3 regions of the Peribacillus frigoritolerans genome follow, and region 1 is predicted to be linked to each of the others. Evidence: predicted binding sites of a transcription regulator. Region 1 holds the regulator's gene; each other region holds the start of a gene.
The links. The regulator LexA, encoded in region 1, represses DNA repair genes until DNA is damaged. The targets are predictions, from matches to a motif close to CGAACATATGTTCG.
Positions count from the first base shown of each region.

Region 2: the regulator LexA is predicted to act here: its motif matches at 2,300-2,313, upstream of ABOA58_RS26085 (YolD-like family protein).
Region 3: the regulator LexA is predicted to act here: its motif matches at 3,088-3,101, upstream of uvrB (excinuclease ABC subunit UvrB).

Region 1 covers NZ_CP158190.1:2,070,400-2,075,759, forward strand. Annotated here, with positions in the region: gene ABOA58_RS10240 (esterase/lipase family protein) at 1-1,059, shown strand, start outside; gene ABOA58_RS10245 (glucosaminidase domain-containing protein) at 1,777-2,391, shown strand; gene lexA (transcriptional repressor LexA) at 2,617-3,240, opposite strand; gene yneA (cell division suppressor protein YneA) at 3,396-3,707, shown strand; gene ABOA58_RS10260 (YneB family resolvase-like protein) at 3,727-4,383, shown strand; gene ABOA58_RS10265 (DUF896 domain-containing protein) at 4,449-4,682, shown strand; gene tkt (transketolase) at 4,906-5,360, shown strand, end outside.
Region 2 covers NZ_CP158190.1:5,261,773-5,267,132, reverse strand. Annotated here, with positions in the region: gene ABOA58_RS26100 (peptidoglycan-binding protein) at 1-947, shown strand, start outside; gene ABOA58_RS26095 (hypothetical protein) at 1,097-1,267, shown strand; gene ABOA58_RS26090 (cupin domain-containing protein) at 1,657-2,238, shown strand; gene ABOA58_RS26085 (YolD-like family protein) at 2,346-2,690, shown strand; gene ABOA58_RS26080 (STAS domain-containing protein) at 3,097-3,915, shown strand; gene ABOA58_RS26075 (GNAT family N-acetyltransferase) at 4,156-4,614, opposite strand; gene ABOA58_RS26070 (hypothetical protein) at 4,808-5,320, opposite strand.
Region 3 covers NZ_CP158190.1:5,218,657-5,224,016, forward strand. Annotated here, with positions in the region: gene uvrA (excinuclease ABC subunit UvrA) at 1-964, opposite strand, end outside; gene uvrB (excinuclease ABC subunit UvrB) at 971-2,956, opposite strand; gene ABOA58_RS25865 (CsbA family protein) at 3,174-3,404, opposite strand; gene ABOA58_RS25870 (catalase) at 3,595-5,178, opposite strand.

The DNA of each region.
Region 1 (5,360 bases):
GCTTATAGCTGGTATGCAGGCTGGCTTGGTTCCCTATTAGGTCAAAAAGATGAGGGAACTTATTCTTTACAAGTTGGTAAAATGGCGGAATTTCGTTCTGTCACGGATAACCATGTTAATTCTCGTAAAAACATGTATTTCACTGTGGCAGGTATGAATAGAGGCCCGGTTCTTTCAGCCTTATCAATGGGTGGACAATATTTATCTTCATATGGGGAAAATGATGGTCTAGTAAATGTATGGAGTACAAAAATACCCTATGCAACACATTTATTTTCAGATCCCAACTTTGATCACGACAATATACGAGTTGGCTCAGCTGTATTTTCAAGAATTGAACCATATTTAAGAAGCACTTCCACCGCTGGGATCCCTGAATATAATGTCAATTATAAAGAACGGGTTGAAGATGATGTCATTACCACCGCACTCGCTCAAACCGTTCTGGGTGATGTCCTGAAACAAAATGTCTGGATCGAACAAAGCTTCCATGTAAATGAAGCAGCCCCAGGCAATATAAACATATATACAGCCTCAAATGATGTCGAGGTTGAATTGATTTCTCCATCCAATAAAAAGTATTCACCTTCCTTAAAGGTTCATTCAGCCAAAAATGAAACTTCCTTTTTTAATGGTGCAACCATCCACTCATTCAATAGAAACAACCTTGAAATTGGTGATTGGAAAGTGCGAATGAAGACTAAATCGCCAAAAGACGCCTACCTGTTCACAGCACAATTTAACGAAAAGAATCCCATTACATTAAGTATGGCAGGTAAAGTTAAGCAAAAAGATGCAAAATTTTTAATAAAGAACCCAATGAATGATAAAAAAAGGCCAATCAGCACAACATTTTCGGTTCATCTAATAGATGAAACCGGTAATGAAATTAGTGAAAAAAGCTCAATTAAGGCAATGGATACCGAAAATTTTACTGGCACCCTTCCAGAAGTACCTAAGTCAGGTGTTTATAATGTAACAATAGATGTCAAGGAAAAAAATGTGTATGGTACTGAAAGAACCCGGACGCTGATTCGTTCGGTCTATATTGAGAAATAGTGAAATGCCGTCTCTTCTTTGAGAATGTATCAGACTGTAGACAAATTCTAAGTTTGCCTACAGTCTTTTCTTTTAAAAAAGATCCAGTCGATTGCAGAAAATCCGCTTCCTTTCCGCCGACTGTATGCCAAGCCTGCTCGGCTAGTCAGGAGTGTAAAAAACATAAAGGATAACTTACTTTTCCCGACAAATTGATCAATTGAGAAGGGGTTTTTTGGATGTGTGTAATGGGATGTTAACATGGGTGTTAGTGTTTAATAAAAAGATTGCTGAATTGCAGCGAGAGATACCCTGTATAGGTTTAATCCGTCTTTTTATAGGATTCTCTATAAGACAAAATACCAGTTTTGAGTGCAGCATAATTGCCAATGTTTGCTTAGCCATAAAACCAGCCCATGAAAATTCCTGAAACCAAGTGATGACGATGACTGATGAAAATGAAAATGAACAAGTTTTGAAGGTTTTCAGTGTCCAACTTAAAAAGCCGTCAATCCATTTAATTATATGGATTGACGGCTTTTCCTGTTTGGTAGGGAAGTGGATAAATAATACGCGGAGCGATCCACTTCTAGGTAAGAAATCTATAATTAAAACAATTAGCCAGACATCGGAACCTTTTGTGCAGGACAAGCTGTAACCTTTTTCATAGATGAGAATACGATAAGAATGAAGATAAACAGTGAAAAATAAAGTAATGACCATTCGTGGGAGGTTCTAATGAGCAAGGAAACATTTATTAAGGAAATTGCTCCCTATGCCCAGAAAATTCAACAGGAGTTTAAAATATTACCTTCTGTTGTCATTGCACAAGCTTGTTTGGAGAGTGGATATGGGACAAGTTTATTAGCAAGCAAAGGAAAAAATATATTCGGTACAAAAGGTGAATTCAAGGGTGAGTCTGTCATTATTCAGACAATGGAATATGTCAATGGTGTGCCCGTTCAAGTATGGAACAAATTCAGAAAATACCCATCTTGGGAAGAAAGTCTTCGAGATCTTGCCAATTTATATGTAAAGGGGACTTCATGGAATAGAAGTCTTTATACAGCTGTCATTGGAGAAAAAGATTACAGAAAAGCACTCAAAGCAATATTCGATGCGGGGTACGCCTCGGATCCCAAATATATTGAAAAACTGGTGAACCTTATCGAAACAAGCGATTTAACAAAATATGATGCAAGCATTGAAGAGGTTTATCATATTGTCCAAAAAGGGGATACCGTCTCTGCGCTTGCAAAAGCATACGGTTCTACACAAGTGCAGATTCAACAGTGGAATGGCTTGGTCGATCTTAACCTCATTAAAGTGAACCAAAGATTACGAGTGAAGTGAATTTTAACTGGGAGCGGTAGTTAAAGCTCTCTTTTTTATTGTAATCAGATTGTTACTAAAGTAAATATTAGGCGATAGTATAACTTCCATCCGTAATAAAGGATGTTTAAATTCCCATGAAAACCTGATTCTATTAAAAAATATATCAATATCTACTCTTCCATATGCATATTGAGAGAATTCGGGACATAAATTAAACAAACAAAAAAAGCGCTGTTAGCGCTTTTAGTGTATTTGTCTATATAAGCCTATTACTTTTCCAAGTATCGAAACATCTCGTAAAATAATTGGTTCCATATTCGAGTTCTCAGGCTGAAGCCTTATGTAATCCGGTTCCTTAAAGAATCGTTTTACAGTGGCTTCATCATCTTCCGTCATTGCCACGACGATATCTCCATTATTGGCATTGCTTTGTTGTTTCACGATGACATAATCCCCATCATGAATTCCTGCTTCGATCATACTTTCACCCATGATTTCCAGCATGAATACATGGTCATCATGTGGAACCATGCTTTCGGGAAGCGGAAAGTATTCTTCTATGTTCTCAATGGCCGTTATCGGCATTCCCGCTGTTACTTTTCCAAGTAACGGCACGTTCACGACATTGACTTTGGGAATATTGTTCGCTTCCTCCAAATTCATTATTTCAATGGCCCTTGGCTTGGTTGGGTCACGTCTAATCAGGCCTTTGCTTTCCAGGCGTGATAAATGTCCGTGTACTGTTGAACTTGAAGCAAGTCCCACTGCTTCGCCAATCTCCCGTACGGAAGGTGGATACCCTTTTTGGCGGACCTCTTCTTTAATGAAATCAAGAATATCTTGCTGCCGTTTTGATAGTTTAGTCATTTGTGCACCTCTTCCCCAATGTTCTTTGCTACATTATAGCATGGCCCCCAACTCTATACAAACATAAGTTCGAATTTTGTTGTTGACTGAAACAAACGTTCGTATTATAATTTGACCATAACATACGAACGAACATTCGCTTTGGAGGGATATTTATGAAAAATTTATACAAAAATTATATTTATACGATTCTATTAGCGGGATCAGTATTCATCTTTTCAATTTTATTCTCTTGTACATTGAACAATGATCCAAAAAAGGATTTCCTTTCTATAGAAGTAAGTGAGGGTGATACCCTATGGGGAATTGCCGAAGAATATGAAGAAGCAAATTTGACAAAAAAAGAATTCATTGGTTGGATAGAAGAGCATAATGGAGTCAGGGCGGATTCAATTAAACCTGGTCAAGTCATCGTCATACCGGTTAAAGGGGAAGAACTTGTCCAGAATTTGGCCAGTGAGCAGTAAGTAGTGAAGGTAGGGTATTATGAAGGCGGTAATCTATTGTAGGGTAAGCACAGAAAAAGAGTCACAGGAAACATCATTGGCAAGGCAGGAAGATGAATTAGTCAAATTGGCAGAAAAGATGGATGTTGAAGTCATTTCCATAATAAAAGAGCAGGCAAGTGGTTATGAGTTGAATCGGGATGGCATTTTTGACATGCTCGAACTATTTAAAACTAAAGAAGCTGAAGTACTATTAATTCAGGATGAAACAAGGCTGGGAAGAGGGAATGCCAAAATAGCCCTTTTCCATGTCATCCTTAAAGAAGATGTGAAAATTTATACGCTCTCACATGACGGGGAGCTTGAGTTATCGGATTCGGATGCCATGGTCATCCAGATAGTCGGTATTGTAGAAGAATACCAAAGGAAACTACATAATCTTAAAATAAAGCGCGGGATGATAAGAGCCGTTGAAAAAGGGTACCGTCCTCAAAAAAACCTTCAGAATCAAAGGAATTCCACTGGAAGGGACCGTATGGAAATTCCTATTGAAGAAATTATTAAACTTCGGGCCAATGGATTGACATTTGCAGAAATCGCAGCCACTTTAAGGGGCTTTGGATACAATGTTTCCAAGGCTACTGTGAACAGGCGTTTTCTCGAACATCAACTGAATAAAAAGGAAAGTCAATCTTAGAACTTGTAATTTCGCTTTTTTTTTAATACCATGACAATATCCGGAGATTATGAAGGAGCGAAATTATGTTATCAAAAGAAAAAATAACCCGTATTAATGAACTTTCTAAAAAGGCAAAGACTGAAGGTTTGACGGAAGTTGAGGCGAAAGAGCAAACCCAATTGAGAAGCGAGTATTTGGAAACATTCAGAAAGTCCATGACCGATACGTTGGAGCATGTGAAAGTCGTTGATCCAGAAGGTAATGACGTCACTCCTCAAAAGATAAAAAATATAAAAGAAAAAAGAAACTTACATTAATGCTTGAATTCCTCTCATGGAACGAGGATCCTATTAGCATTTAGGAGTAAAAAGGGAGTGCATGCATGTATGTATTCTCCTATTTAGTTTAATCTAAATAGGGGGCTTCTCTTATTTCTAGAAAATTTTAATATTGAGGCAGTAAATAGTGATTTTAGTTGTGATATTATGCTTGTCACTATAATATAAAGAGGTACATTACAGGAAGGGATGTTTTTACAATATGTTAGATAAATTAGATGCACTTTCTATCAATACGATTCGTACATTATCAATTGATGCAATTGAAAAGGCTAATTCCGGCCATCCAGGTATGCCAATGGGGGCAGCGCCGATGGCGTATAAACTATGGACCGAATATATGAACCATAACCCGAAAAATCCAGATTGGTTTAATAGAGATCGCTTTGTTCTTTCAGCTGGACATGGTTCTATGCTGTTATACAGCCTTCTTCATTTATCGGGCTATGGCTTATCTATCGATGATTTGAAAAGCTTCCGTCAATGGGGCAGTAAAACTCCAGGACATCCTGAATTCGGACATACGGCTGGTGTAGATGCAACTACCGGGCCGCTTGGACAAGGTATCGCAATGGCAGTCGGAATGGCAATGGCTGAACGTCACTTGGCAGAAAGCTATAACCGCGATTCTTATAATGTGGTCGATCATTATACATA
Region 2 (5,360 bases), 2.4 Mb from region 1:
GGTCAATTAAAAATATGGGTTCTGGTATTCACTCAATTGTGAAAGCCTCGGCATTAGAAATGATTAAACGTGCCTATAAAGAAGGTATTTACGCTCAAATCAGCGCTGGCCATCGCTCAATGGAAGAACAAGCTGCACTATATGGTCAAGGTCGACTATATTATAGCTACCGTGGTAAAAATTATAGCAATCTTGCCAAACCAAAGGTGACCAACGCAAAGCCAGGACAGTCTTTCCATAACTTTGGTGTAGCAATTGACTATTTCCTTGTAAGTAATGACGGAAAAACAGCATTGTGGACTATTAATACAAAATGGAGACGAGTTGCAGCTATTGGTAAAGAATTAGGTTTTACATGGGGTGGAGATTGGTCCGGCTTTAAAGATTATCCTCACTTGGAAATGACGGGGGGATTATCCTATTCACAGATGCAATCAGGTAAAAGGCCAAGTCTTTCATTGAAATTTAAAACAGAAACTGAAACCATTGTTACTGTTCCTCCAAAGACTGAGGTTGCTTCAGAGATAACTAAGGAACCATCTAAGAAAAAAGGGGACGAAACAATCAGATCCATTCAAAAAACGTTAAACAGCCGTTATGATGCAGAGATAGTTGTGGACGGAATTAATGGTCCGGAAATCCAAACTGCACTTATCAAAGCGTTACAAATGGAACTTAATAAACAATTCAACAAAAAGCTTGTTGTGGATGGGATATGGGGGGCTAAAACTAAGGCTGCCGTTGTTACTGTCCAAAAGGGTGCAAAAGGCAATCTTACTTGGATCCTACAGGCTGCACTTTATTTGGAAGGATTTAACCTTGGATCACTTGATTCAAACTTCGGAAAAGGGACAGAATCAGCAATATCTAAATTCCAAAAAGCTAAAAGGATAACTGCGGATAAGAAGGCTGGAAAAGCCACTTTCACTAAATTGTTTGCTGAATAGCAATAAGCCCTTATTCGTATTGAGTAAGGGCTATTTTTTGTTAAATGTTTATGTGCAAGGGGGAATCCAATGAATAATCTCAAATTTTTTGTCCACAATAATTACTAGATGTTTAGCCTTTAGCAAAAATGGTGTAGGAGACATGTAAAATGACACAGAAACGACAATATCAGCAAGCTATCAATGCGGCTCAACAAGCACGACAGGCTGTTCAATCAGCTCAAGGTAATGCAGATCCACAACAATTCCAACAGGCACAGCAACAGCTTGAACAAGCTCAACAGCAACTTCAACAAGTTCAACAGTCTTGGTTCCTGTAGGATGAATATTAAGAAAAAGAACGGAGAAAATAAAATTACGGTACTATCCCCACGCTCTACCTCCATCTTTCAAAGCCCTCCTCTTAGTGAGTAGGCTTTTTTTGTGTGTTGGATGAATAAAAGTTAATTAAATGAATACACTTTAAATAATCCTTTTTAAACACCATCAAAAAAACCTTTCTCTTAATTAAGAGGGTTTTTTGTTATGTAGAATGAATACAAAAGAATAATATGTATACCATAAGTTTACACCTTGTTTTTGAATGCGATAAATTGAAAAGCCCTTACTCGCTTTGAGTAGGGGCATTTTTTATTTATAGCTGTGTTTCAAGTACATTCACTTAATTAGTGCATATGATAATTTTATTAATTGTGAAGGGTTGAGAAAAATGTACTATATTCCTTATATCCATCCTTATCAATATCAAAATCCTTATTATGTTAATGTACCAATGTATAACTATGTAAGAAATCATGATTATTGGTGTGTTAATAATGCTAACCAATTGGGTTTTTTACAATCATCAAACGGAAGAAATAATATTGAGGTAAAAGATTATGGACCAAAACCATTTGTAGTGAATATCAATGAGGCTACGAAACAAAACACTACCTACCGTACCGCTTTATGGACAGGGAAACATTTGCAAGTTACATTGATGAGTCTTAAAGTTGGTGAAGATATAGGTTTAGAAATTCACCCTAACGTTGACCAATTTTTACGTGTTGAACAAGGTCAAGGGGTTGTTCAAATGGGTAATAGACAGGATAATTTAAACTTTGTAAAAAACGTCTATGATGATTATGCAATAATGATACCTGCTGGCACATGGCATAATTTAACCAATACAGGTAATGTTCCGCTAAAACTTTACTCGATATATGCACCTCCTCACCATCCATTTGGTACTGTTCATGTTACCAAGGCAGATGCATTGGCTGCGGAAGAAGGGCAGCGGTTGTGGCAATAGATCATCCCTAAAAAATACTCTTCTCCATAATCGGGGAAGGAATTTTTTTTTGACTCCAACAAGAACATTCGTTCGTGTATAATGGATGTAGAGGAGGAAACTTTCTGATGAGTACAATTCGTGATAGAGGGCTTGTTAAATGGCAAGCAGCATTGATTATGCCAGAACATAAAGCCTTAAATAAAAAAATAGGTGAGGTTGATTATTTCTTAAATAAACAGCCAGTCCTTGATGAATACCAGGTTGAAGAATTTGAAAACAACATTCATTATGCTATGGAATATCATTTACCGATAAGTTTCAGATTGCATAATAAGGGAAATCCAAAAGAATTGCATGGTTATTGTGGGTACATTCATCCTGTCACGAAAGAGTTACGCATTCAAAAGAAAGATAGTTCCTTTAAGTACATTCAATTTAGTGATATCGTTAGTGTAATCGTTAAGGATTAATAAAAGCCCTTACTCGCTTTGAGTAGGGGCTTATTTTTGTTTTATAACGGCCTCATATTTTTGGACTAACCTTCTTAACTAACTCCGTAATATCAATATCCTCATTATAAATCACCTCATGTTTATCCAGTAAGGGATTTGTGGTGGATCACTTATATTTCCGAATATTTTTTTCCCCTTTTTCTTTAGGATTCGCTGAACAAATAAAAAAAGAGACCACTCATATAATAGCCTCATTTCGTGCCCTATGGACTCACACCCGTTAGTTTACGTAGAAATCTTAATATATTAATTAACATAAATATCATTTTCCCTTTAAATTAGAAGATTATAGTGTAAACGGGTTTAGAAATTAAATTAAATGGGTAATTGTGCTTTTGGTATATATAAAAAGGGGGATTAAATTATGAAGGAGTCACTAGATACATATAAATTATTGGAATTCATCCAAGAAAATAAAGAGGATTTTGAAGGTTCATTATTAAACGAAGCATTTAATGTGAAAGACAAAATTGAAGAAATTTTAACGATTGGTAATATTGACCTGATAAATAATGCCCACAAGCTGGTTCAATACATTATTAAGGGTGAAGAAAAAGAACTTCAATCATTTGCTAAAAAAGAAGGTATAGCTTGGGCGACACACGAAATACCTTTATATTTCAAATTAGAGTGGATACAAGCCATTCGAAGAACATTGTGGAGGAACCTACAAGAATTTAACATGGTAACGAATAATATAACTGAAGAATTTTTTTCGGTAGAAAAACAAATTAATAATCAAGTAGACAAGTTTTTAAATACTTTTTTTATCACATATTCTCAATACAAAGATAAATTGATAATGGCTCAAAAAGAATTGGTTGAAAACCTTTCGGTGCCTATAATACCAATAACACCCACTATATGTATTTTACCTTTAATTGGTTCAGTTGATATATACCGAACGAATATTCTCGAGGAAAAAGTTTTAGTGGAGATTGGTAAATTACGTATTCAAACATTGATAATTGACTTATCTGGAATTATGGAAATGGAGCCTGAAGTAATTGATCATTTAATGAAGATTATTGACGGCACTTCATTAATGGGGTGTACCACTGTGATTACCGGGTTAAGAGCTGAAGTGGTTAGAAATATGGTACGCTTAGGAATTAGACTACATGATAAAGCACAAACATTAGGAACTTTACAACAAGCGTTGAATAAATATTTAACAAGTTAAACACGTAGAACTTTAGAGGAGGGTCGCTTTGCCGACTCTTTTTTCTTATTCATTCTGACCAACTGTCTAAATATTTCTTCCTTCTCAGCGATAAAAAAATATAGTTAGGTATTTAATTCAACACCAATCAATTCGTTTTCTTCTTTCACAAATCTGCCCCGTTTGTTCAATAAGAAAAAGCTGCCTTAAAGACAGCTCCGATTTTCAGCTAACGCACCTAATAGCTTAATAAGACTTTATTTAATATTTAATTTTCTTTTTAAAAGAAGTTACAGATAGACGTTCTGTCACATTTGTTTCTCCTGTAATTGAGAAACCATTTTTTTCATAGAAATTTATTGCTGGTGTATTTTTAGAACCCGTTGATACTATTATTGTTTCAATATCTTCCTCATTGTTTTCAATGAATTCTAATAACATTTTGGAAATTCCTTTTCTAAAATGTGTTGGATGAACCATTAGACGATGTATATCGATTACACCTTTTTCAACTTTTATAGAAATGACTCCACTTAACTCTTCATGTAAGTAATACCCATAGAAAGTTTCACCGGATTGTTGTAACGTGTCAACTGTATCTTTTAATGGCGGTATTTCATAAAAATGAATTAACTCTGCCTCTACCATATAAGAAGGTAATTGAATGTTTAATACTTCCTCAGCTAATTTAGGATTAGTTATATCGATTTTTTTTATCAAAGTTGTTCTCCTTTTAATTTTTTCTTAAACGAACCTGACACCATTAACAAAATAAGTATTGTAATTCATTAGTTATTCTTTAACTTCGGATATAAATCCTTCTTCAACTAACCTGCACCGTTACTTTAAGTACAATTATTCACATTTATTACAACCGAAAGTGGAAAATAAATAGCAATCCGATAAATTACTTTCACTTCATTGATTTATTATCAAGTTTATAAATATCAACTTTACCATCAAATAACCAGAATTCTATGGATGTATCGCTTTTTTTATCTACATAACCGATAATATCTACTCCTTGTTCCGAGCGAAAATAATAATTCTTTCCATATACTTTTATTACATCTTCCTTTTTGTCACCAATTTTTATTCCTTTTATAGTCTCTAAACTACTGTTAGTTATAATAAATCTCGTAATGTTTCCTGTTTCACTTACTGCTATTTCAATTCCTTTCTTTAACTCAAAATAATCATAATTTGTTACATTCCTACTTTGTTCTGTTTTCTTCCCATACCTTTTTGTGATTGCTTCACTATAAAAATCATCATTTAAAAATAACCCTTCAATGTTTTCTTTACTTAAATCTGTTGTTTTCGTAAATATATGATGATAAGAGCGAGAGAAAGTATGATTAAATAAAAATACCGATAATAGAAGAACAACTCCAAATGTAATGAAAATAATAATATTTCGTCTCATATAAAATACCTTTTTTGTATTTTCCATAAGTTAAGTTTAC
Region 3 (5,360 bases), 2.4 Mb from region 1:
CAAGGAGCTGAGGATAATATTGAGAACTCGTCGGCTCCCATGGCGCAATTGCATGTTGACGGAGGCTTAATTCGTTATTGGGGATGACCAGATCACGGTCCACCTCAAGCCTTGCCCCCAAGCCATCACAATCCGGGCAGGCCCCAAACGGACTATTGAAGGAAAACATTCTAGGCTCTAACTCTTCAATCGAAAATCCGCAGTATGGACAAGCATGATGTTCACTGAACAGCAGCTCTTCCTCACCCATGACGTCAATGATGACTTTGCCTTCGCCAAGCTGCAAAGCACTTTCCAATGAATCTGCAAGCCTGGCCATGATACCCTCTTTAATGACGATCCGGTCTATGATGACTTCAATCGAATGTTTTTTATTTTTTTCGAGAGTGATCTCATCGCTGAGATCATGCATTTCCCCGTTCACACGAATGCGGACATATCCTTGTTTCTTAACTTCCTCCAAAACCTTCGCATGTGTCCCTTTTCTGCCTGAGACTAGCGGTGCCAATACTTGAAGCTTGGTTCGCTCAGGGTAATCAAGAATGCGGTCCACCATTTGTTCGATCGTTTGTGAGGTGATTTCAATATTATGGATCGGACAGGTCGGCCTGCCGACCCGTGCAAATAACAGCCTTAAATAATCATAGATCTCCGTAACAGTCCCTACGGTTGAACGAGGATTCCGACTGGTCGTTTTCTGGTCTATGGAAATGGCTGGTGACAAACCTTCGATCGCATCGACATCCGGTTTATCCACTTGGCCTAAGAATTGACGAGCATAAGCGGACAGTGATTCTACATAACGTCTTTGCCCTTCTGCATAAATCGTATCAAAAGCCAAGGAAGACTTCCCAGATCCGGATAATCCGGTCAGCACAACAAGTTTGTCTCTCGGTATCGTGATATCAATATTCTTTAAATTGTTGGCCCTGGCGCCTTTTATCACAATTTTATCCATTGCCATGTTTCGTCACCCTTCCGCTTTTAACTCTAGTAATAAATCACGCAGCTCGGCAGCTCGCTCGAAGTCCAGTGCCTTTGCCGCTTCCTTCATTTCTTTTTCCATGCTTGCCATCACTTTTAAACGCTCTTTTTTAGGGAGCTTCGCAAGGCTTGGTGCAAGATCTTCCTTATACTCTTCGCCTTCTTCGGCTACATGAGTCGCCCTTATGGAGTCGCGGATATCCTTTTGAATGGTTTGAGGCATTATTCCATGCTCTTTATTATAATTTTCCTGAATTTCACGGCGCCGCCTCGTTTCATTGATGGCAAGTTCCATCGAATTCGTGATGCGGTCTGCATACATGATGACGTGGCCGTTGGCATTACGGGCTGCACGGCCCATCGTTTGAATAAGCGAACGTTCCGAGCGAAGGAAACCTTCTTTATCGGCATCCAGAATGGTCACTAACGACACTTCCGGAATATCGAGGCCTTCCCTTAAAAGATTTATCCCAACAAGAACATCATATTTGCCCATTCGAAGTTCCCGGATGATTTCTATCCTTTCCAAGGTCTTCACTTCCGAATGAAGATATTGGACCTTGATGCCGATTTCCTTTAAATAATCAGTTAAATCCTCAGACATCTTTTTCGTCAAGGTCGTTATGAGCACACGCTCGTTCTTTTTGACGCGCTCCTGTATTTCACCGATCAGGTCATCTATTTGCCCTTCAATCGGCCGCACTTCCACCGTCGGATCCAGCAATCCGGTAGGACGGATGATCTGCTGAACCATTTCTGGCGTATGTTCGAGTTCATATGGTCCCGGAGTTGCCGAAACGAATATGGATTGATGGACCTTTTTTTCAAATTCTTCAAACCTTAGCGGCCGGTTATCTTTCGCAGACGGCAGACGGAAGCCATGATCGACGAGCACTTGCTTACGCGCCTGATCTCCATTGAACATTCCGCGGATCTGCGAAAGGGTTACGTGTGATTCATCCACAACCAATAGGAAGTCCTCTGGAAAGTAATCTATTAAAGTGTATGGTGTTGCACCTGAGGGACGAAGGGTTAAATGGCGGGAATAGTTCTCGATCCCTGAACAAAAGCCCATTTCCCGCATCATTTCCAGATCATAACGGGTCCGCTGCTCCAAGCGCTGCGCTTCAAGGAGTTTTTCATCTTCCCTTAATTCCTTCAATCGCTCTTCCAGTTCCGTTTCGATATTTTGAATGGCTATCCGCATTTTCTCTTCGCGGGTTACGAAGTGGGAAGCCGGGAAAATGGCGATATGATCTCGTTCACCGGTAATTTCGCCAGTCAGGGCATCGACTTCACGAATACGGTCAATCTCATCCCCGAAAAACTCTACCCGTACGCAATGTTCATCACGTGAGGCCGGGAAAATTTCGACCACGTCGCCGCGAACGCGGAAGGTCCCCCGTTGGAAAGCAATATCATTACGTTCATATTGAATATCCACGAGTCTGTGCAGCAAGGCATTCCGGTCTATCTCCATTCCTGTTCGGAGGGAAACGACCATCTCCCGGTACTCTTCAGGAGAACCGAGTCCATATATGCACGAAACACTGGCAATGATGATGACATCTTTCCTTTCAAACAAGGACGAGGTTGCCGAGTGACGCAGTTTATCGATTTCATCATTGATGCTTGCATCTTTTTCGATGAATGTATCCGTGGATGGAACATAAGCCTCTGGCTGGTAGTAATCATAATAGCTAACGAAGTACTCAACGGCATTATTAGGGAAGAACTCTTTGAACTCACTATAAAGCTGCCCTGCCAACGTTTTATTGTGGGCAATGACAAGAGTCGGTTTATTGATTCTTTGAATCACATTGGAAACGGTGAACGTTTTCCCTGTCCCCGTTGCCCCCAATAACGTCTGCATTTCCTTGCCTTCCTTAATCCCTTCGACCAGCATTTCAATTGCTGCCGGCTGATCTCCTTGAGGAGAGTATTTTGAGACTAACTCAAACTTATCCTTCACCAAGCATAGCCTCCTATTGAAATATTTTTATATGAAAACGGGACATGCCTATATCCCTTCTATTTATTCCGGTTTGATAAAGCATATATACACATTCTACCACAATAGCCTTAAAACAAACCAGCAATAAGCGAACATCCATTCTATTTTTGTTTTATGGCTTCATGATGTGTTGAGGAGAATGACAAGTTTGGGTACAAAAAAAGCACCTTTTGTGTCAGGCGCTCTTGGATGTACGTTTCATCATTCTTTTTGATAACCAAAATCCCACTGTCAGGGATAAGGCATCGACGATGATCAATAAGTTTGTATGCGTATAACCTTTATATGCGGAAGCTGTAATCAAGGCAACAGTTAAAACAAGGCCCACGACATTGTTATAGGTGACTCTTGAAAATAGCATGACAAGTAGACAAGGAAGGAAAAGGGCAGAAAGAAATTTAATCATTTTTTCATCTCCTTTATAAGAGAAAAATAGAGTAGTTTCAGTTTAAATGATTATCAAGTTTTTTGCCAATCAATTTCCCACTTGATTTTCAAGGCATCATCAGAAGAACATTCCACACATCCATCAATTATGCCCATTAAAAAAAGAGGCAAACCCCTTTAAAGGAAAGTTTGCCTCTTTTTTAGTCCAATCAATATGGATCCGCTTCATGTCCTTTACTAACGGCGTCCTCAGGGTTATCCGTCCCACCAAGTGGTTTTGAAGATTCCGTATGTTCAGAAGCCGAGGCCAGTCCCTCTTTCAATCTGCGGCCATACTCTTCATCGGCCTCTTCGGCAAGTGCTATCATTTTTTCCTGAATCCGCTTGTCGGCAGGAGCCAATGCCGCCACTAAATTGGAAATTAAATCGTCCTTTTCCCAATCCTCGAATTCACGGAATGTTTCCCCGGCCTGTTTCGTATTGTTTTGGCGATCGATTGTCTCACGAACAAGTTTCCCTTCCACCATAGGTGTATACTCCTTGCCCGTCTGCTTAGCTTCTTTCAAGCCGCCGACAGTTGATGGTTCGTAGTTGATGTGGGGGCTTTGGCTGCCTCTGCCAACTTCATATTGCATCTGTCCGCCAGTCTGATTCGTGGCTGTTCGTTTCTTCGGAGCATTGATCGGCAATTGCAGATAATTCGCACCAACACGGTGACGTTGTGTATCGGAATAAGAGAATGTACGTCCCTGTAACATCTTGTCATCAGAAAAGTCCAGCCCATCCACTAGTACACCTGTGCCGAATGCAACCTGTTCGACTTCAGTGAAATAGTCTTCAGGGTTTTTATTCAATACCATCGTACCGACATGCAGCCAAGGGAACTCATCTTTCGGCCAGATCTTCGTATCATCCAGCGGATCAAAATCCAACTCAGGATGATCATCATCACTCATGATTTGTACGTTGAGATCCCATTCAGGATAGTCTCCGCGTTCGATCGCTTCATATAGATCCTGTGTGGCATGATTGAAATTCGTAGCTTGAATTTCATTGGCCTCTTGCTGTGTCAGGTTCTTGATCCCTTGTTTCGGTTCCCAATGATACTTGACAAGCACTGCTTTCCCTTCCTCATTCACCCATTTATAAGTATTGACCCCTGACCCCTGCATCATGCGGTAGTTAGCTGGTATGCCCCATGGGGAAAACACAAAGGTAACCATATGGAATGTTTCAGGCGAACTCGCACAAAAATCAAAAATCCTCCTGCCGTCCTGAATATTCGTGACCGGATCCGGTTTGAAGGCATGAATCAAATCCGGGAATTTCATGGCATCACGGATGAAGAAAATTTTCAAGTTATTGCCTACAAGATCCCAGTTGCCATCTTCCGTATAAAATTTAACGGCAAATCCCCTGGGATCACGTAACGTTTCCGGGGACGTCCCCCCATGAATAACAGATGAGAATCTCACGAATACCGGGGTTTTTTTACCTTCTTCCTGAAAAACCTTCGCTCTCGTATATTTTGAAATAGGCTCGTCCCCCGCTTTACCGGTCGGAACAAAATAACCATGTGCACCTGCACCACGGGCATGCACGACCCGTTCAGGAATGCGCTCCCTATCGAAGTGGCTGATTTTTTCCAGGAAATCATAGTTCTCAAGTGTACTAGGTCCTCTGTTCCCTACAGTTCTAATACTCTGGTTATTCGTTACCGGGTGCCCTTGCCTGTTCGTTAATGTTTCTTTCGATTCATCATTTGTTTTTTTAGATTTATCAGACAAAAAAATCCCTCCTCTGTTAATAAAATCCACAATACTACTATACTTTCCCCTATTCCCTATATTTCACTCCTCAATCTTCGAATTTAATTGTAATTAGTTAAAAAGTACTTTTCCCTATGTATCGATGAGCATATTTCTTGCCAATAACAACTGGTCTGAATCATATAATGATAAGAAAGCTTTGAAGC